DNA from 3 places in the Anaerospora sp. genome. Region 2 is predicted to be linked to each of the others. Evidence: riboswitches for the same ligand, from Rfam matches in the RefSeq annotation. Region 2 holds a riboswitch; each other region holds the start of a gene.
What was found. A riboswitch is a leader RNA that binds a small molecule or an ion and turns the genes downstream of it on or off. The one in region 2 is predicted to bind glycine.
Positions count from the first base shown of each region.

Region 1: linked by a shared signal. The riboswitch ahead of RTR76_RS16780 (ABC transporter substrate-binding protein) and the one ahead of RTR76_RS14720 (aminotransferase class I/II-fold pyridoxal phosphate-dependent enzyme) in region 2 are both predicted to bind glycine.
Region 3: linked by a shared signal. The riboswitch ahead of gcvT (glycine cleavage system aminomethyltransferase GcvT) and the one ahead of RTR76_RS14720 (aminotransferase class I/II-fold pyridoxal phosphate-dependent enzyme) in region 2 are both predicted to bind glycine.

Region 1 is NZ_DALZUO010000025.1:29,075-36,397, forward strand. It holds gene RTR76_RS16760 (indolepyruvate oxidoreductase subunit beta) at 1-463, shown strand, start outside; gene RTR76_RS16765 (AIR synthase related protein) at 631-1,374, shown strand; gene RTR76_RS16770 (hypothetical protein) at 1,384-1,779, opposite strand; gene RTR76_RS16775 (trimeric intracellular cation channel family protein) at 1,927-2,559, shown strand; glycine riboswitch at 2,714-2,816, shown strand; gene RTR76_RS16780 (ABC transporter substrate-binding protein) at 2,978-4,144, shown strand; gene RTR76_RS16785 (oleate hydratase) at 4,235-5,815, opposite strand; gene RTR76_RS16790 (hypothetical protein) at 6,011-6,265, shown strand; gene RTR76_RS16795 (sigma 54-interacting transcriptional regulator) at 6,456-7,323, shown strand, end outside.
Region 2 is NZ_DALZUO010000019.1:67,924-75,246, forward strand. It holds gene RTR76_RS14715 (MATE family efflux transporter) at 1-913, opposite strand, end outside; gene RTR76_RS14720 (aminotransferase class I/II-fold pyridoxal phosphate-dependent enzyme) at 1,064-2,323, opposite strand; glycine riboswitch at 2,439-2,540, opposite strand; glycine riboswitch at 2,546-2,624, opposite strand; gene RTR76_RS14725 (iron-containing alcohol dehydrogenase) at 2,822-4,021, opposite strand; gene RTR76_RS14730 (methyl-accepting chemotaxis protein) at 4,320-6,032, shown strand; gene RTR76_RS14735 (L-lactate dehydrogenase) at 6,183-7,142, shown strand; gene RTR76_RS14740 (sulfurtransferase TusA family protein) at 7,254-7,323, shown strand, end outside.
Region 3 is NZ_DALZUO010000003.1:154,981-162,303, forward strand. It holds gene RTR76_RS04325 (3-oxoacid CoA-transferase subunit A) at 1-440, shown strand, start outside; gene RTR76_RS04330 (3-oxoacid CoA-transferase subunit B) at 458-1,117, shown strand; gene RTR76_RS04335 (acyl-CoA dehydrogenase family protein) at 1,144-2,289, shown strand; gene RTR76_RS04340 (hypothetical protein) at 2,323-3,576, shown strand; glycine riboswitch at 3,787-3,876, shown strand; gene gcvT (glycine cleavage system aminomethyltransferase GcvT) at 4,028-5,143, shown strand; gene gcvH (glycine cleavage system protein GcvH) at 5,178-5,564, shown strand; gene gcvPA (aminomethyl-transferring glycine dehydrogenase subunit GcvPA) at 5,565-6,914, shown strand; gene gcvPB (aminomethyl-transferring glycine dehydrogenase subunit GcvPB) at 6,917-7,323, shown strand, end outside.

The sequences.
Region 1 (7,323 bases), on a different contig from region 2:
GCTTTCTCATCTGCGCATCAGCAGTGATCGGCAAATCTATTCACCGCTGGTACCTAAAGGCCAGGCTGACGTTCTGCTGGGATTTGAGCCGCTTGAAGCAATGCGTTATATCAATTTGCTAAGCAGGCAGGGAAAATATATCATTAATACAGCTCCCGTGCCCACCATTCTTGCTAAGCTTAATATAGACCGCTATCCCACACAGGAGGAAATGATAAATACCATCGGTCTACTGGATGGTAAAGGTTATTTCATTGATGCTACGCAGGCGGCAAGTGAGCTTGGCGATGTATTACTTACTAATGTTGTGATGCTTGGCGCTTTTACGGAGATCAATGCTTTGCTTAAGCCTGAAACAGTGCTGAGTAAACTGTTATCTCAAATCAAGGAAAGCTATCATACTGACGATGTGAAAGCCTTCAACAGAGGTCGTGAACTGATTCAAGTACTGCAAGCAAAATAAGCAACAAAAAAGACCGGGTATCCCGGTTTTTTTGTTGTGCCGTAAGTTGATTTGAATTTAGTAGTCCGTATATGTTATTATAAGCGGACGGAAAACTATAAATAGCAGCAATTCTTATCTGGTTACAATGGTCGATGTTATGGTAAAGGTGTGAAAAAGTACAAGATATGAATGTGAAAAAAATAAGAGATTTAACCCTGGTAGATATCGGGTTGGGGAGAACGATGGTGATTGCCTGTGACAGCTGCGGAGGTGTGGGGATGAAAGCACATGATGTACTGCAGGCTTCACCCTTCATTACCGGGAAATATACGGCAAGAGTAGCTCTCCTGGAAGTGCTATGCACAGGTGCGGAAGTGATATGCCTGACTAGTACAATTTGTAACGAAATGAATGTGACCGGTAAAGATATGATTGAAGGTATTAAAGAAGAGCTTAAGACGGCTGGAATCAGTAATGTGGTGCTGACCGGCAGTACGGAAGAAAATTTCCCTACAGAGGTAACCGCACTGGGGATTACTGCAGTCGGCATTATTGAAAATGAACAGCTAAAAGTTAACAATATAAAAAACCAAGCCTTATTAGTAGTTCTGGGGCAGCCGAAGGTTGGCCGGGAGGTCCTAGAAAGCAAGCCCCAAGATCGTATTAACTACAATCTAATCAAGCGGTTGCTTAAGGAAAGCGAAGTATATGAGATTATCCCGGTCGGTTCCAGAGGAATCGGCTATGAGATGCAGGAATTAGCAAGAAATAATCACATGAAACTTACGATTAATCCAGCTGCAAAATTAGATATTGCTAAATCGGGAGGACCTAGCACTTCTGTTATTGCAGCGATTGGCAAAGAGTACTTTCATCAGATGAATGTTGATGTCAATATGGAAGTAGTAGGTGAAGTTTGTCGGGAATAATTGAACTGATTATAAGTCGGCAGTTCGTATAATATGATAATTCACGTTTCCGGTAATTTTCCAATCATCAAATTGATAATATCTAGGGTTGACGATTCTCAATTTTAGCTTGTGAGTGTCACCTGGTTGTAAATAGACGGGAATGTTCTCCCAATTTCCCTGATTGGCAAACCACCAATCAGTATTTTTTTGTTTAAAATAAATATTTAGTGTCAGCAGGTTAACCCTGTCAATTACTACTGTTCCATCATTTTCTAAATAACCTTGAATAATCAAAGCATTTGTCTCATCATAGTCTAATGCTTGTGTATACCAGGACAAATGCGGTGCGGCAAGTACGGTAGCTGTTGTCGCAGCCATACAGATGAAAATAATGATCAGCCCCATGCAGAGCTTTGGTCTCATTTTAGTTAAAACCTCCCCCAAATACATCTGGAGTATTCTATTACTCTACCTGAAGAGAGGTTACTTTAGTCCCTTCTAAATTTACGCGGCATATGATAAAATGGACCGATAGAGTCACTGGTGACCATAGTAAAGGGAGAGTATGAAATGACAACCTGGAACATAGTAGAATTTACTGGCGTAATTGCCTTCGCAGTATCGGGAGCGCTGACCGGGATACAAAAGCGGCTGGATATTTTCGGCGTATTGGTATTGGCTGTGACGACAGCTGTAGGCGGCGGGATATTGCGTGATGTGATTATCGGCAATACGCCGCCGCTTACCTTTCGTGACCCAACTTTCTTTATGATCAGTGCAGTTGCAACAGTTGGCGTGTGTTTTAGCTATCGTTGGTTAGAAAAATACAAAAATATGATTCAGGTATTTGATGCAATCGGCTTGGGGGCCTTTACTGCCACCAGTGCTAATTTAGCGATACAGCATAATTTCAATACCTTGTTTATTGTAACAACGGTTGCTGTTATTACAGGTATTGGCGGAAGTATTATGCGCGATGTGTTTGTTAAGGAAATTCCATATGTTTTTCGTCAGGAAGTATATGCGATAGCAACAATTGTCGGTGCAATAAGCTTTTATTATTCACAGTTTTATCTTACCGGGACTGCACAAATGTATCTCTGTTTTTGTATAACGACAGGCCTGCGGCTCTGCTGCATGAAGTACCAATGGAATTTTCCGGTTATTGGAATTAACTCAAATAACCAGGCTGCTAAAGAGTAATAGACTGATACGATGTTGAAATTACTTGACAAAAGCTGATTTTACTATTATTATAGACAAAAGTGATGAAAACTTAATATTTGTGTCCATATGAAGTACACGGAAACTCGTATAACTTACAGTTGATGTAATGTTTTTTGCGACAACCGTAAACGGATGGAACTCTGGAGAGCCCCTGTTTAGCAGGGCGCCGAAGGTGCAAGTCGGTAGGTATACTTACCGATGAAACTCTCAGGCAAAAGGACAGAGCACGTTTGTTTCACTGCATTTTTTTGCAGGGATACTTATTTGTTGTTCTTCAGAGTCAAATCTTATGATTTGACTCTTTTTATTTTTTGCATGCAGAGAATGGTCTTCCTTCGGTGAAGTCTTCGGAAAACGGCTCAAAGAGAATCTACAGAAAAAGGGAGAGTTTGTAATGAGTAAAAGGAACTTCAGACTGAGTGCGTTAATTGTGGCGGTGCTGCTGCTGACCGGTATTGCGTCCGGATGTGGCGGATTGGCTTCAAATGATATTAAAATTGGTCTTTTAAACGAAATGACCGGCGCTAATGCCACGATGGGGACCTCGGCAGCAAATGGCGCAAAAATGGCAATCAAAGAAGCAAATGCTAAAGGTGGGGTTCTGGGCAAACAAATCCAGGCAGTGATTGGTGACAATAAAAGTGAGCCCTCTGAGTCGGCTAATGCGATGACAAAGCTTACCGCCCAGGACCGAGTTGCTGCAGTAACTGGTGTTTTCGCTAGTTCCAATGCTATTGCTGCTTCCAGCGTAGCCGAAGGCAGTAAAGTCCCTTTTCTGGCCGTGGGTGCAACTAATCCAAAAGTAACGGTGGATGACAAAACAGGCAAAGTGAAAGAGTATACTTTTCGTGTATGCTTTATTGATCCATTTCAGGGAACAGTGGGGGCTAATTTTGTTCTCAATACATTAAACCTCAAAAAAGCTGCTATTTTGGTTGATAATAGCAGTGATTACAGCAAAGGACTGCTTGCTTTCTTTAAAGAAGCTTTTGTTAAAGGGGGCGGGTCAATCGTCACTGAAGAAGCTTACTTACAAAAAGATCAGGATTTTAAAGCGATTTTAACAAAAGTAAAAGCTGCCAATCCGGATGTGCTTTATGTTCCCGGGTACTATGAGGAAGTAGGCAAGATTGTCAAGCAAACTCGCGAGCTTGGGATTACCGTGCCGGTAGTTGGTGGTGATGGCTGGGATTCTCCTAAGCTGGCGGAAGTTGCCGGTGCTGCCGCTTTAAACAATACCTATTTCACCAATCATTATTCTGTTGATGATACCAGTCCGGTTTCGCAGGCATTCGTCGAGGCCTACAAGAAAGAATACGGACAGGCGCCGGATGCGATGGCTGTTCTGGGGTATGATGCTGCGAATGTGCTGATTGATGCTATTAAACGAGCTAATAGTGCAGAACCAGGTAAAATCCGGGAAGCATTGGCTCAGACTAAAGACTATCCTGCCATTACAGGTGCAACTACTTTAAACACGACTCATGATGCAGTAAAGAGTGCTGTTATAATTGAGATGAAAGAAGGAAAACAAGTATTTAAGGCAACTGTAAAACCGTAGCAATAAATGATACCGGTCTAGATCGGATAACTAAAACACCCGGGAAAGAGCTTTAAGCTGTTTTCCGGGTGTTTTAGTTATCCAAGCTGTCTACCTAAAGGAGGTGATAAAAGAGTCAAACAGAACACGTGTATCGTACTGATACTGATGCATGGGAACAACTTCTTTGCTCAAGTTAAGAAGAGAATATACTGCAATTTGTGCAGAACGGACAGAGTACTCTACTGTGAATACCACATCATCCGGTATTTCTGCAAATTGTCCGAGAAAGGCGAGATTTGTTGACCCTGGTGGCACTACAAGGGGCCGGTCACCTTTTGCTCGAGGCATAAACTGGCTGGTAATGAAAGGCATCAGGCAAGGAAGGCAATTGGAGGTTTTAAGAATGAACGGAAGCTCGTCGGTAAAGCGAAGATGAGAGCATAGTTCAGTCAATATTTCTTCACCAGTACATTCGGACATCTTTTTCGGTACAAAGTTTCCTTGTTTGTCTGGAAAGAGACCATAGCCCCAGAAGACATTAATATTCTCCGGCTGATTAATGAAATGTGGTTGATAGGCCAAGACAATAGACATAAACCAATTAGAATCTCTAAAAGTTACAAGAGCTCCAGTTCCGGCAGTATTTCCCGAAAGCTTTTCCATTAAGTCAAAAAATATCGGATCCTTACAAGTAACAGTAAAGGACTCCCACAACGATTTTTCAATATGATCGACAAAAGGGGCGGGATTACCTAAATCAGGGTGTTTTTTTACAATTGATTCCCATAGTTTGAAGGAGGCACCCTTTGAACCTAAGCGGGGAGCGGTGGTCATTGAGCCAATCGTATAGCCTTCGGTCATTGAACCATTAGTGACAAAGACCAGATCATTAGCTTGCAATTGTATTTTTTGCTGTGTGCCGTTAGCTGTATAGTGGATACATTCTACGGTTTTTTCAGCAGCTGCCGGTTTAAAATCAAGGTCAGTTACCCGGCAATTCATTGAGAAGACAACACCTTGCTCCTTTAACCATTTTATCAGGGGTAAAATAATGGAGTCGTATTGATTGTAGGGAGTGCGGGTTACACCCTCTAATGTTTGAATACGGGGGAATTCATGCATGAAGCGAAGCATATAGCGTTTCAATTCAACAGCGCTGTGCCAAGGCTGGAAGGCAAAGGTAGTAGCCCACATGTACCAGAAGTTCGTTTTAAAAAATGATGGCGAAAAAAACTGTTCAATCGTTATTGTTCCCAAGGCTTCTTCTGGCGTAACGGTAAGCTTCAACATGTCAATCCGGTCTTTATTGCTGAAACCCATAGAAGATACATCGATGATCTTTCCGTCCCCGTCGATTAGTCGTGCTTTTGCATGAGTGCGGACATTCCTATCAAACTCAATAATTTCATCACGGACTGACTTTTGAGGATTGCTGATGGAAGGAATGAATTTCAACAGTTCCCAGGTGCATTCATAGGCTTCGTCATTAAGCATCCTGCCGCCACGAATCATATAGCCCTTTTCCGGTGACCCCGTACCGTCGCAGCTTCCACCGGTTATATTCATTTCCTCAAAAATTGTTATGTTTTTGCCTGGAATATGGGCGTCCCTGATCAAATATACTGCAGCGGCCAGAGAACCAACGCCAGCTCCGACAAAATAGGCTTTACAAGTTTCTGTTTGTCCCATGGAAAAATCCTCCTGTTCTAAAACGTATCATTATTATGAGCTGACAATAAAGCGTGTATACAATTTAATAAATTAACTTACCGGCTTGTAGTCGTTTATCCTTTGCTTTTTGGTATGTTTCTTGCATTTGATTAAGTTGTTGATGGTTGAAGAAGTAATGCTGATTGAGATAAATACAAAAAGGCGGAGATAAACATGGAAGCAAAAGAATTAATTGAATGTATTGAAAAGTTCTTGGAAGTAAAGGCGAAGGAGCTAGAGGAAGGCAGGCAATTAGAAATACTGAAAGGTATGCTGCAGACGATAAAAACAAGTGCAGCAAGGCCTTTATGTGAGAACTGTCTATATCATGAACGTGCTTTCTGCAGTAAATTAAAGAGAGATACATTTGCTCTTTCCTGTGCGCAATGGGAAGAGAATTCAATGGGGCTGGATATTATTGCTTATTAGTATTTTTTCAGAAAAAGCAGGATTTATGAAAGCAACAACGAAGTTTGCTTTAACGAATTTATATAAGGTGTCAGGAAACTGACATAAGCAAAGATGCTTGTAACATCCCCCGGCTTTATGGATGATACGGGCATTTTTTTTATCTATTTTAATTTTTTGTTTCTGTCTGCGGCGACAAAGGAGGAAGAGCATGAATAAAACAGCTGCCCTGCCGATAACTCAGCTGGAGCAATACTTGCAAACAGGCCAGTTTGATAAGGTGATAGAACTTTTTAGACAGATGGATACAGCGTATCAATTGCAGCAAGCCAGGTTAGAGACCTTACTGGATACAGTAAATGAAGCAATCTGCATGATTGATGAAAAAGACAAAGTGCTCGTTTGGAATAAGCAGGCTGAAGCCCTATATGGTATTAAGGCGCAGGACATTATACAACAGCCCATTGACCACTTTTTTTCGAATTTAAAAATCAGCACGGCAATGAAACAGCATCAGCAAATTATAGAAGAATATCATACTCCTTGTCCGGAAACGCATGTTTTAATTAACACAAGGCCTATTATACTGAATGGCACGGCGGTTGGCGGTATTTCGGCTGAAAGGGATATTACCGATCTAGTACAGTTAAATCAAAAGTTATCACAAACAAACCGTGAAGTGCAGTCTTTGAAAAAGACGATTCATACCATTCATTCGCAGAATGACCCATTTTCGGCTATCTATGGCCGTGGTAAAGCAATTGGTGCTGCCGTCAGTATGGCTAAGCGCGTTTCGGTAACAAATGTTCCCGTTTTACTGCGAGGAGAAAGCGGGACAGGCAAAGAACTGTTTGCCCGGGCTATTCACGAGGCCAGCCAGGTGGCTGGGGCATTTATTGCGATTAACTGCGGTGCTATTCCTGCAAATCTGTTTGAAAGTGAATTGTTCGGCTATCAGCCTGGTGCTTTCACAGGTGCTGACCGTAAAGGGAAAGAGGGTCTGCTGGAAAAAGCCAACGGTGGGACTCTCTTGCTTGATGAGGTAGGCGATATGCCCCGCGAAATGCAGGTAAAACTGC
Region 2 (7,323 bases):
CATAATTATAACCAATAATCGGCTGCGCACCCTGGCTGATTCCCATTACCGGCATAAGCATCAGCATCAGTACCCTGTTGATAATTCCAAAAGCGGCAATAGCTAAAGCACCGCCATAATTTAAAAGACTAAAATTTAATACCACGATTACCAGGCTGTTGCCAATCTGCAGTAAAAAAGGAGCCAACCCGATTTTAGCAATACTGATTACTACTTCGCTGCGAACAGCTAAGTACCGCCGCTTTAGTTTCAGTGTACCCGATCCTTTTATAAAATAAGTCAGCACCCATACCGTTGCCACTGCCTGCGAAAAAACGGTCGCCCAAGCTGAGCCTTCAATCCCCCAATGCAGTCCAAAGATGAACAGCGGATTGAGTATCGTATTTAAAACAGCTCCGATAAGCATGGTCAGCAATGCTGTCTTAGGGTCTCCCTGGGCACGAATGATCCCATTTAAGCCAAAACTGACATGCATAAACACACTGCCTGCCAGGATAATTGTCATAAAGCTTTTGGCATAAGGAAGCACATCCGGTGTTGTGCCAAGCAGCAGCAGCAATGGCTCCAGATACCATAGTGCACCTGCGGTCGTAATGATCACAAGTCCGATAACCATTGTCAACGCATTGCCTAAAATAAGTTCTGCGCCAGCTTTATCCTGTTCACCCAGACGGATTGAGACAAGTGCAGCTGCTCCCAGCCCCACAAACATTCCCACCGCCATCAGAATCATCATTAACGGGAAGGCAATCGTAACTGCAATTAAGCCAATCTCTCCTACACCTTGTCCTACAAAAATACTATCCACCACATTATACAATGCATTAACTACCATTCCGATAATTGCCGGAACGGAATAATCCCATAACAACGTGCGTATCTTCTGCTCTCCTAAAGCAACTGATTTATCCATACCTACCTCCGGGGGCGTATCTATTTTTACACGAATGACTTATTTTACCACCAACAGCAGGGAATTATCAATTCCTCGTTATTACCGGAAGTTAGCACAATAAGAAGGACTGCCTCAAATATGAGACAGTCCTTCTTGTTCTCTCAAGGTTTATTGATTGCCTTGAACAGTAACCCGCTCGATCGCCTTTTTTATCTTTACTGCTAAGCCCGACATTTTGCTTGTTGGAACAGCACAAACTGAAATGCGTATCCCCTTGGCAAGCGGAACAAGGAAGACATTTGCTTTATTCAGTACCTGGCAGACTTCTTCCGGCTTTTGGCAGGGAATAGTGAGGAAAAACCCGGAACGGTACGGCAAGAACTCCAACCCTGCAGCTTTAGCCTCTGAACTGAATAAAGCGGCCCGTGACTTGATAATATTCAGCGCAGCTGCGCGCTCTTCATCACATTGTTTAATCAACTCTGGATTAGCATAAATAGTCGCCAATACTTTGGAAGCACCTCGATTGATACTCGACCAGCTAGCCCGGCAGGTAATTTGGTTCGTTTCAAAAAACTCATCCGCAATCTGAGCATTTGGTGACACGCCGATCATGGCACCAACCCGCTGACCATAAAGTGTAAAGCTTTTGGACATGCTGAAGCAAATAATAGGCAGAACATTTTCCGGCAAATCAGCTAACAGCGGAAAAAAGGAACGGCTGGCACTCTGGTCCTCCGTATAGTCCAAATAAGCCACATCAATTGCCAGAATAATAAAGCGGCCTGGCATTGCCAGCTTTTTAGCACTGTTAAGCACTGCCTTCCACTCATCATTTGTCATTGAATAACCGGTAGGATTATGGGAGGGCGTATTCAAAATAACAACCAGCCGCTCCTGCTTTGCAAGGAGAGCTGTCATTTTTTCTTCCAATTCTTCAAGATTGAACCGGTCACCGGCAAAAAGTGAAAACGTTTCAAACTTACGCAGCGCATCTTCAGCAATCGATTTGTATGGTCCCCAGCACCACTCACTGGAAAGAATCGCATCACCAACTGATGTATAATTCGCTACAATATTATGCAGCGCACCTGTACCTCCGGGCGTTGCTACTGCCTTTATATGAGCAGCAGGACGAAACTCACGAAAAACATGCTGTACGGCAGCCTCCAGAAAATCAGGAGCGCCTTCTAAGGGTGAATAGGCCACTACCTCATTCATAGGAATACTGCGGTATACGGACTCAACTGTCGGAAGACAGTAAATTGTTTCCGTCTCATCAAGAAATGTACCTGGTGCCCCATTAACAACTACTTCTCTGCCGTAGGCCTCTTTGGCCTGTGTAGCTTTTGAAACAACTGTGAAAATCTTATCAGGGGTATATTTACCCCAGGTATGCGGCGCTGCAATTGGCATTTGTTTACTCATATTTTCTCCCTCTCTCTGGAACCATTCATAAATAAAAAGAGTCAAATCAATTGATTTGACTCTGGAAAGACGAGCGGACGCTAAAATACGGCAGCACAATGAAATACTGCAGCGTACAAAGTTCTCTGTCCTTTTGCCTGAGAGATTTATCAGCAGAATCTGCTGGGTTTCCCCTTCGGCGCTCTCCCTGTAAGAGAGTCTCTCCAGAGTTCCGTCCCTTTGCGGTTTTACTCAGTAATGGAGTGCCTGAAAGTTTCACTTCTTCGGCGGGCTTGTTCAGCCGCTCTCCCGCAACATTCATCCGGATATATACATTTGTCGTTTGTGAGAATACTCTTTGCCATTATTATAAAATACTGTCTGAAAAAATACAAGTAAAAATCCACTTATCTCCTCATCCCCCGCTGTCACGGGGACGGTTCCACTGACACAGATTTTGGCACGAAAATGCGCTCTGCCGGAGAAAATATCCCCGGCAGAGCGCATTATTTTTTCAAACTACAGCGAGTTTTTGTATATTTGCCATACTGTTTCCTTGGTTGCCGCTACCGGCGCCATACTAAGCAGCAATTCCAGACTTGGCGTCTCAAAGGCCAATTGAGTCAACTTATCCAAATCCTGTTCTGTAAAACCTTCTGTCGCCAGGCTGCCACTAATGCCAACTTCTTGCAGCCACTTTTTGAGACCGTCATAAGCTTTGGCGGCTTCATCAGGTGCTCCGGTCAAGCCAGGAACAATGGGAGCAAGAATATCCGCAAGGATTTCCGCTTTGGCAGGATAAATCTGCTGTACTACTGCAGGCAGCAAAATACCTAACCCTAAACCATGCGTTAATTCCGGCTTAACTCCGCTCAGCGGGTGTTCGAGGGCATGCGTAAAATGAAGCAGGCCATTATCGAAGGAAATACCGGCTAACAGCGATGCATAGAGCAGGAAGTAGCGAGCTTTTAAATCCTTGGGATCACGTTTTGCGTCCTCCAGATATGTATGGACTAACTGGATTGTTTCCCGTGCCAGGCTGATAGCAAAGGGATTGGCACCAATAGTGGTAGCCGCTTCTATTACATGATTAACCGCATCAACCGATACATACACCGTTTGATCGGGAGGCAGCATTGTCATTAAGGCTGGATCATCAATCGCATACAACGGATAAATGCAGTCATAGGCAATTGCCGGCTTATATTCTTTTTCCGGTATGGTCACAACCGCAAAGCGATCTGCCTCAGTACCGGTACCATGCGTTAAATTAATAGCAACAATGGGAACAGCCTCTTCAGGGCTAAACGTAAATTGATATAAATCTCTCGCTGTTTTATCAGGGTAAGCAAGTAGAACGGCAACACTTTTCCCTGCATCAATCGGACTGCCGCCGCCAATAGCAATAACAGCCTGAGCTCCAAAAGCAAGAGCCTCTTTTGTTGCTTCGTCTACTTGATCTACAGTTGGATTAGGCGTAATTTTACTATACAAAATATACTCAATGCCTGTTTCCTCTAATGCTTTTTTGACGACATCCCAGGCACCTGTCTTAATGTGCGATCCCTTACCGGTAATAATGACGGCCTTGCTGATTTTTTTTGCTGCCAGAGCTATTACAATATCCTTAGCCTTTTGAATTGCCCCAACACCTAAATAAACCGTTGTTCTCGATCGGATCTCCATTACTTTGTGAATATCAATTTGATTTTCCCACATGAGTAATCCCACCCTTTCAACACGTCATTGAACATCTACTAATAATTTCCATGTACTTCAAATTCAGTATACGAAACGGTATCACAAAAAGCAAACATTATTTGTGAAAAAAATAACTTGATTAAGTAGTTTTACCTGCTGTATCGCTATTTTTCTCACGAAGTTAAACATTAGCGTTATTTCTTAACTTTACATCTCTGCTCTTTACCAATATAATGAAATTTATTAAGAGTTTTCCGATAATAACTATCATTATCTAATGAATTTCATTACATTGTATGTAGCAAAGGAGTCTAGCATGAAGATACGCAGTAAATTAATGGTTGTAACGATTGTCCCTATTGTGTTATTTACCTTATTCAGCTATTTCTATATCATTCCTCAGGCACGCAGCAGCATTTACCGGGAAAAAGATCTTCAGTTGAAAACAAATGTGGAAAGTATTCATTCTCTTATCGGGTACTATGCTTCACTAGCCGAAAAGGGCACACTTACGCCACAAGAGGCGCAGTCTAGAGCAATAGAAGCTACGACCAAGATACGTTATGCCCAGAACAGCTACTTTTGGATTGACAACACTAATCTGGTTAATGTTATGCACGGCGACCAGCCAAAACTTGTCGGTCAAGACCGGAGCAACGTAAAAGATAGTAAAGGAACATATACCGTTCGCGAATACATAGCAGGTGCACAGCAAAATAAAGAGTCCGGTTATTACCTTAATTTATGGTATGCCAAGCCAGGTGTTACCGAGCCATTACACCGCCGGGTATATTCCAAGCTTTATGAACCCTGGGGCTGGGTGATTTGTACCGGTATCAACATTGATGATGTGGAGGAAACGGTTGCAACCGTGACCAACTCTATTTTACTCGCAAACCTATTACTAAGCCTGGTTACGATAGGCTTCATGTATTGGTTCTCAAGGCAAACGATCACAAATCCACTACAAAGCATTATTGATAAGTTACGGGAAATGGCCAATAACGGTGGTGATTTGACCAAAAAAATCGACATCCAGAGAAAGGATGAATTAGGCCAATTAGCCTCTGTGGTAAATGATATGACCGACAATTTGCGGCAGTTAATCAAGCAGCTCGCCTTTTCTGCCCAGCAAGTATCCGCTGCAGCAGAAGAACTAACGGTCAGCGCGGAGCAATCGGCTCAATCGGCCAACCAGGTAGCAGAGCTGACTGCCCAAGCTGCCGTAGGTACACAGCGTCAATCACAAACTGCTGCCGGAGTATTAACAGCAGTTGAAAATATAACTGCAGGTATTCAGGACGGTGTAAACAGCGCTCAAGAAACGGCGGATATTACCAGCCGCACGCTGACAATTGTTACAGACGGTAATCAGGCGATCGTAACGGCAATCGGACAAATGGATAACATCGAGCGCAAGACCGGAGAGTCGGCAAAAGTGATTGCCGAATTAGGTGAAAGCTCATACGAAATCGGTAAAATTATTACCGTTATCGCCGGGCTTGCCAATCAAACCAATTTACTGGCACTTAACGCAGCTATTGAAGCCGCACGCGCCGGCGAACAAGGCCGGGGCTTTGCCGTAGTTGCCGATGAAGTCCGCAAGCTCGCAGAGCAGTCACAAACAGCCGCTCAGCAAATCACCGGCATTATCGATAAGATCCAAACCCGGACAGATTTAGCCGTCACCTCAATAACCGAAGGTGCCTTAGAAGTCAAAAAAGGCGCACAAGTTGTCCAGCAGGCTGGCATCGCCTTTGAAACAATAACACAGGAAATTGGCGGCGTCGCCGAAATTGCCAGAGCCTCTGCTCAAACACTGCTGCTTCTCATGGGAGATGGAACCAAGGTTTTGAGTGCTGTGCAGGATGTTGATGCGATTAGCAGCGAAATTCAGCGGCAGACACAAACGATTGCCGCTTCCCTTGAGCAACAGTCTACCGCGCTGGAAGAAATAACGGCATCAAGCCAAGCCTTAACTGCTTCCTCCAGCCAATTAGAACAAGCTGTAGGGCAATTTACCGTTTAGGATGCGGTTATAAATGGGGTTGTCTCTTCCTTGGCCGCTCTCCCTTACTGGTAGACACACTTAAGACAAAACGTTATAATATATCCAACTGTAGAACAAATTCCGTTCGCAAGAAAAATACATTTGTATTTTTTAAATGGAGGAGATCACATGAGTACGAAAAAGACAAAATTAGCGATTGTGGGTATCGGCAATGTAGGATCAGCAGTGTTGAATACCGCCTTATCCCTAAACCTGGCGGCTGAGATTGCCGTCATTGACATTAAAGAAAACAAAGCTTTGGGTGAAGCACTTGATGCCAGCCATGGAGCGCCTTTCAGCCTCAGCCCCAACAGCTACGTCCATGCCGGAGGATATGAGGAATGCAAAGATGCTGATGTCATTATCATTGCAGCAGGCCCGAGCATTATGCCCGGCGAGCCGGGTGACCGCTTATCGCTCGCCGGGAAAAATGTGCAGGTAATGAAAGATGTCATGACTTCCATTACCAAGTATACCAAGGAAGCCATCATCATTATGATCACGAATCCGCTTGATATCACTACCTATTACGCAGCCAACTTCTTCGACTACCCTAAAAACAAACTATTTGGTACAGGTACCTCCTTAGAAACAGCACGTCTCAAGCAAATTCTCGGAACCTATTACAAGGTAAATCCGCAGAATGTCGAAGGCTTTATGCTAGGCGAACATGGCAACTCTGCCTTCCCCGCCTGGAGTCTTATCAGCATTGCCGGTATTCCTAGCGAACAGTTCGAGGAATACTTTCAGCCCGCTGAACCGCTTGACCGTACTAGCGTCGGTCCTGCTGTCGTCAATGTTGCATACGAGGTACTCAACTATAAGGGCTGCACAAATTACGGCATTGCTATGGTCGCCTGCCGGATTGCACGGGCAGTTTTTTATGACGAGCACAGCATTTTCCCTGTTTCAACCACACTGGAAGGCGAATACGGAATCAGCGGCGTAGCCTTGAGCCTGCCCTGCCGCATCGGCAGATCAGGCATTGAAACCAGACTGGCCGTTCCACTTCGCACTGAGGAAATAGACAAATTAAAACAAAGTGCAGACAACCTTGCCAATGTTTTAACATCAGTTGGTCTTAAATAACATACGCGCTGTTTGCCGTACAATTAGGCCCCTGCAATCAATGCTTGCAGGGGCCTAACTTTTGCATTTTTTCTGCCTGCAGGGTATCGGCAGCCATACGCAGAAGTAATTGTGGATACAGGGAAAAGGAGGCTGGCTATGTCCGAGCATTTTATTGATGCCCTTGGAGATTTCTGCCCGA
Region 3 (7,323 bases), on a different contig from region 2:
GGGTAGAGAAAGTAAGAGCAGGTGCGATGGGCTTAGGCGGTGTCCTGGTTCCGGTAGGTGTAGGGATATTGGATAATCCCGGTCTGTTTGCCGAACTAAAGGAAGCGAAGCAGGTGATTGACGTTAATGGTGTCAAGTGCTTTGTTGAAGCTGCGCTGCGGGCGCCGGTTGGTTTAGTCAAAGCCTGGCGGGCTGATGAGTATGGCAATTTGGAGTACCGTCACACCAGCGTCAACTGCAATCCGCTAGTGGCAATGGCTTGTGAATATACGATTGCCGAGGTAGAGGAAATTGTTCCGGTAGGCACTATTCCTCCTGAGCGGGTGGGAACTGCCGCACCCTTTGTACAGGCAGTTGTCAAAGGCTTGAGTCTGGAAGAGCATGATGAGATCTACCGTCAGCATTGGCTGAAAATCGGTAAATTAACCCCTGAAAAATAATAAAGGAGGGAATCAGTATGGACCCAAGAGTGTTAATAGCAAAACGTGCTGCTCAGGAATTAAAGGACGGACAACTGGTGAATTTGGGCTTTGGTATGCCAACGCAAGCCTCGAATTATTTGCCCGAAGGTGTTAAGGTCATGTTTCATGCCGAGAACGGGGTGTTTGGCGTAGGTCCGAGGCCAAAGGCATCAGAGGCTAAGGCGGATATGACCAATGCCGGTTCTGAGCCGGTGACACTGGCCCCGGGTGCGGCCATTATGGATTTGGCAACCTCGCTGGGAGCGATGCGCAGCGGCCTGCTTGATGTTACGATACTAGGCGCATTGGAAGTTGACCAGTTAGGCAATATTGCCAATTGGGCAGTACTGCGCAATGGCAAATGGTGGCCGGGGATTGGCGGAGCAATGGATTTGTGCTATGGCACTAAGACGGTGATTGCCTGCCTGATGCATACCGATAAGGATGGAGCATCCAAAGTTCTTAAACAATGCACGCTGCCGCTTACCGGTAAAGGTTGTGTAAAGACCATTATAACGGATAAGGCTGTTTTCGATGTTGGTGAGGGCAGGCTGATTTTAAAAGAGCATGCACCGGGGGTTACACTGGACGAAATCCGGACTAGCACGGAAGCTGATTTTGAAGTTGCAGAAGATTTTTGTGAGATGAAATTGTAATTGAGTAAAAGGAGGCTTAAGGTGCGATGACGGAAGTTAGGGAAACCTGCACAGACGATATTGTAGCAAGAGCAAGGAAATTTTGTACTGACCATCTTCAGCCGATAGCAAAGGAACTGGATAAGAATAGCCGGTTTCCCGTAGAATTGCTGGAGTTAATGGCACAGGAAGGCTTTCTGGGAATGAACTATCCAGTTAGTTATGGCGGCGGCGGTTATCCTTCTGTTGCCACTCACCAGGCCGTGAAAGAATTCGCCAAAGTGAGTGCCGGAGTTGCTTTGACCTTTCATGTCCACTGGATGGCAATTGATGTTTTGCTGCAGTTTGGAACAGACGCGCAAAAGCAGAAGTACTTGCCTGATTTAATACAAGGCAGGAAAATAGCGGCCTATACTATCAGTGAAGCACAGGCAGGTTCGGACGCTGCCGGCATTTGCTCGGTTGCAACACCGGCGGAGGGCGGCTGGCTCTTAAATGGAGCAAAGTTTTTTTGCACAAATGGCGGCCTGGCCGATATTTATATCGTAGCTTTTAAAACAGACGCAGAGGCAGGAGCAAAAGGTATTGGCTTGTTCATTATTGAAAAAGGCGCAGCCGGTTTCCGGATCGGTGAGCCTGAGGAGAAAATGGGCTGCCGAAGCTCACAGACGACCAGTCTGGTATTTCATGATTGCCTGGTCCCGTCAGATCATCTGCTTGGCAATGGCAGGGACGGATTTAAAATGGCGATGTTTGGCCTGACCGGCGGTCGCCTGGGGATGGCTGCTATCGGGCTGGGGATTGCCGAAGCCGCATTGAAAGCAGCAGCCGCCTATGCGAACCGCAGGAGTGCATTTGGTAAACCGCTCAGTGCCCTTTATGCCGTACAGGAAAAGCTTGCCGATATGCATGTAAAAATTGAGGCAGCAAAATTGCTGGTAGATGATACTGCCCAAAAAAGAGACAGCGGCAAGGACTATTCGGTAGACACCTCAATTGCCAAGCTGTTTGTAACAGAGGCTGCCAATGAGGTATGTCACAAGGCGCTGCAGATTTTCGGCGGACATGGCTATATGAAATATAACGAGGTTGAGCGTTTGGCCCGTGATGCCAGATTAATGGATATCGGCGTTGGTGCCTCAGAAGTGCTTAAAATGGTGGTTGGAACCACTGTTGCTAAAAGATATGGATAAATAGCGAATAACGTTTAGTGAGGAGGACGGCAAATGGAATATTTACCGCAGCGGCGCTTTGACAGTAAGCTTCTCACGGGAGCTGCCGGTGTTTTGATTTGTTTTGTTTATGCCATGCTGTATTGGCCGGTTTGGGCTTCTGTTGCCAAGGCATTGATCGGCTTTACTGCAACTGCAGGTTTGCAGGCTGCAGATCCGGCCCTGGGCAAAAAATATATTGCCGCATTTGCTGAAGGCACCTTTTTCTGGTGCAGCATCAGTGCGTGGATTTGGCAGACGCTGATTTTTGGCAACTATGGAAAGTACAGCCTTACAGCCCGCCAGCCGATAGCAGGAATTTGGTATACCCTTGTTAGTTTTATTTGTGGAATAGCAGCGTATCTGCTATTGATTTCATTTATCGGTATCTGGTGGAAGCCTTTCAATCTGGCAATTATGTTTGCTCCTAAGAATGGAGAGGAACTGAAGCTGGCTCTTGAAGGCTGGGAAACGGCTAATTTTTATGTACTGCCTGTGATAATTGCCCAAATTCCCTTTGTATCTCTCTTCCAGAAGAAACCCTGGGCAGGTAACTTGAAACCGCCGCTTGACGGGTTAGCAGTGATGATGACAAGCTCGTTTTTTGCGCTTCTTGTCTGGCTGGCTATGTTTATTCCCAGTTTTATGCAATTGCAGCTGGGCGGACATGCAATCACCAGTCAGCCATTGGGATCGTGGCCGGCGGTGCTCGCTTTTTGTCAGGGCTTTATTTTCTGGTTTTTAATCCCTGCAGAGGGTGGTGAAGGCTATCCCTATAAATACTTCACTGATAAACAACCCTGGCTGGGGCTGGTCGGTTTGGTCATTGCCTTTATTGGCGGAGGTTTAATTACACCGCAGATATATCTTGCAGCTATTGCGGCTTTTTCTATTAATCCAGGCGTCAACCCTTATGTAACGGCTGCTTCCCTGGAACTTTCACTTATTGTGACAATGCTATGCTGGCATCATTTGTTTGACGATTATCCAGGTGCAGACAAGGAACCGAACCTGGTCAAGCGGGTTCTTACGCGGGTGGCAATCTGGCTGGCAGGTGGAACGGTATTTGGTCTGCTTTGGCTTAATATCTATAAAATACTGCCTTTTGCCGGTAATGACATGGGCATGGGATTTCCTGTTATGGGAATTTTAGCCGGTCAATTTGCCCTTCTCATGGTCTTCTTGTATTTTAATACGTTCTTTGATAAATGGCCTCTCGTTTATACGAAAGCGGTGTCGCCAAAGGTACCGCATTCCATTAATAAATAGCAAAAAAAATAGACCTGCAGGCTGCTATTACAGTCTGCAGGTCTGTTTTTTTATAGTAGTCATATCTGGAACTTTTGCAATCAAAATGGGCATTTGCCTGGTGTGTTAGTCGTATATATAAATAATAGATTGTATTTTCTAATAATATGCCAGTATCTGGGAGGATTTTGGCTTCGATCTGACGAACGAATTGGTAATTTCATATCTTGAATGATGGTTAGGGGAGAGTCTGCCAATGGCAGCGCCGAAGGAGCAACAACCGCAAAAGAAACTCTCAGGCAAAAGGACCTTAACCTGACAAACTCTGGAGAGCACCGCAGCTGCGGTCACCGAAGGGGAAGCCGGTTTGGGCAATCTCTCAGGTAAAAGGACAGAGCAAGCGTTAAGCTTGTTCTGTCCTTTTTGTATTGTGCATTTTGGAACATACTACCCAAGTAAAAAGGAGGCTATTATGACGGAAAAAAAGACACCTCTTTATGATGTTCACCTGGCAAGTGGAGCCAAGGTCATTGAATTTGGCGGCTGGCTGATGCCGGTCCAATATTCGGGAATACTGGAAGAGCACCGAGCAGTGCGCACGGCAGCTGGTCTTTTTGATGTGTCCCATATGGGAGAGGTTGCGGTCAGTGGTCCTGAGGCAGATGCCTTTATCAATTGCCTGGTTACGAATGACATCAGTGCGCTGCACATTAATCAGGCCATGTATTCACCGATGTGTTATCCGGACGGTACCGTTGTAGATGATTTGTTGATCTACAGGCTTGGTGAGCAAGAGTATCTGCTGGTTATTAATGCAGGTAATATTGAGAAAGATTTAGCCTGGATTAAGCAGCAGGCTGATGGTTTTCAGCTAGAGCTTAAAAATCTGTCGGCTGTCATGGCTCAGCTGGCATTGCAAGGGCCTAAGGCGGTACAAATCCTGCAGACACTCGTGAGCTCCGATTTACAAACCTTAAAATATTACTGGTTCTGGCAGGGGATGAATATACATGGCATTAGCTGCCTGATTTCCCGCACCGGTTATACCGGAGAAGACGGTTTTGAATTGTATTGTCCGGCTGAAGCAGCTCCAGCTCTATGGCAATTTCTGCTGCAGGCCGGGGCAGAATACGGACTCATTCCTGTGGGGCTGGGAGCCAGAGATACACTGCGCTTTGAAGCGGCATTGCCGTTGTATGGTCATGAACTGTCAGACCAAATTACGCCCTTAGAAGCAGGACTGGATATGTTCGTTAAGCTGACAAAGGCGGGCTTTACCGGTTTAGAAGCGCTGGCTGCTCAGAAGCAGAAAGGAATTACCAGGAAAATAGTTGGACTGGAAATGACCGGCCGCGGTATTGCCAGGGCTGGCTACACTTGTGTTGCTGACGGTAAAACAATTGGTACGGTGACAAGTGGCTCTTTTGCCCCGACAATAGGCAAAAATTTGGCACTTGCCCTGCTGGATATTAATTATATTCAGCCCGGTACTGCAATTGGAGTGGAGATAAGAGGAGGCGTAGTTGACGCAGTTGTGGTCAAAAAGCCGTTTTATCGCCGCCCGTCGCCAACTGAAGCTGCAAAGTAACGAAAATGCGACTTAGAATAAGGGGGATATAAAAATGGAATTTCCAAAAGAACTAAAGTACACCAAGGATCACGAATGGGTACGGCTGGAAGGCAAGCGGGCAGTAGTGGGAATTACCGCATTTGCCCAGAGCGAGTTAGGTGATATTGTGTTTATTGAAGTGCCTCCTGTAGGCAAAAAAATCAGCATTCACAGCAACATGTCAGTGGTCGAATCTGTTAAAGCCGTTTCAGATATTTATGCGCCGTTGACCGGAACAGTAGTGGAAATTAACGAACAGCTGGCTGATCAACCGGAGCTTGTTAACCAGGACCCGTATGGAGAAGGCTGGATTGCCGTACTGGAATGGGAGAATAACGATGAAATAGCTCAGCTAATTGATGTGGAGCAGTATCAGGCATTAGCGCTGGGGGGGAAATAAATGGCCGGTCATCATTACCTGCCGAATACCCCTGCCGACCGTCAGGCTATGCTTAACACAATCGGCGTTCAGTCAGTGGAAGCGCTTTTTGCCGATATCCCTGCCGATATACGCCTTAAACAGCCGCTAGAGCTGCCTTCTGCTGTCAGCGAGCTGGAAATCCTGCGGATGATGCAGCAGCGGGCCGGGCGCAACAGCAATGTTGATGATTATCCTTGTTTTCTGGGAGCCGGGGCGTATGATCATTTCATTCCGTCAGTAGTCTCTCACCTGGCAGGGCGGGCCGAGTTTTATACGGCATACACCCAGTATCAGCCGGAAATCAGCCAGGGTGGGCTGCAGGCGCTTTGGGAATACCAAAGCTTTATCTGTGAGCTGACTGGCCTGGAGGTTTCCAATGCTTCTTTGTATGATGGGGCTACTGCTACAGCGGAAGCCATGAATTTGGCCTGCGGAGTAACGGGCCGGAAAAAAGTGCTGATTAGCGGCGCTGTTCATCCTTTTTATCGTCAGGTAGCGGCAACCTATGCACGCGATCTTGGGTTTGCCATTCAAATTCTGCCGGTAGTTGAAGGCAAAACGGCAGCTGACCAGGCAGTGGCTTTACTTGACAGCGATACTGCTGCTGTTATCATGCAGACGCCTAATTTTTATGGCATTATTGAAGATATGGCAGGGTTCGGTGAAGCCGTTCACCGCCATGGCGGGCTGTTTGTTGCCGTCGTTAACCCCACCTCACTTGCTCTTTTGCAGCCGCCTGGTGAGTATGGAGCTGATATTGCCGTTGGTGAGGGCCAGCCGCTGGGCTTGGGACTTAATTTTGGCGGTCCCTATCTCGGTTTTATGGCAGTTCGTGAAAAATATATGCGCCGCATGCCCGGCAGAATTGTCGGTCAAACCGTTGATACCCAAGGGCGCAGAGGCTTTGTGCTGACTTTGCAGGCACGGGAACAGCATATTCGCCGTGAAAAAGCGTATTCCAACATTTGCTCCAATCAAGGCTTGTGTGCTGTTATGGCAGGTGTTTATATAGCCGCAATGGGACAGCAAGGACTGCAGCAGATCGCGAATACGTGTATGCAAAAAGCGCACTATACGGCGCAGCGTATTGCCGCTATCCCTGGTTACAGCCTGGCTTACGGCAGCCCGTTCTTTCATGAATTTGTCGTGAAGACACCTCGTTCAGCAGCTCAAGTTAACAGGGCTCTTTGGGATAAAAGCATCATCGGCGGACTTGATCTGGCAACAGTGGATGCGGCAAAAGCGGATCAATTGCTGCTATGTGTGACTGAAAAGCGGACAAAAGCGGAGATTGATGAGCTTGTGTCTGTATTGGAGGGGTTGAAATGAGCTTGCAGCAAGGAAAACAGGTGATTTATGAAATGTCACGGCCCGGTCGCACCGGCTGCGACTTGCCGGCCCTCGATATACCGGAACAGCCTGCAGCAGCTTTGATCGGCGAACAGCTGCTGCGCGCCGTACCACCTCATTTGCCCGAGGTGAGTGAGGTCGCCGTGGTTCGCCATTACACCGGTCTCTCACGCCGCAATTATGGTGTAGACAATGGATTCTATCCCCTTGGCTCGTGCACGATGAAGTATAATCCCAAGATTAATGAAGATACTGCCCGTCTGGCCGGATTCAGCAAGATTCATCCTCTCCAGCCGGAACATACTGTTCAGGGAGCCCTGTCCATTTTATATGAGCTGCAAACCTATTTGTCCCATATTGCCGGGATGGATGGCTGCACGCTTCAGCC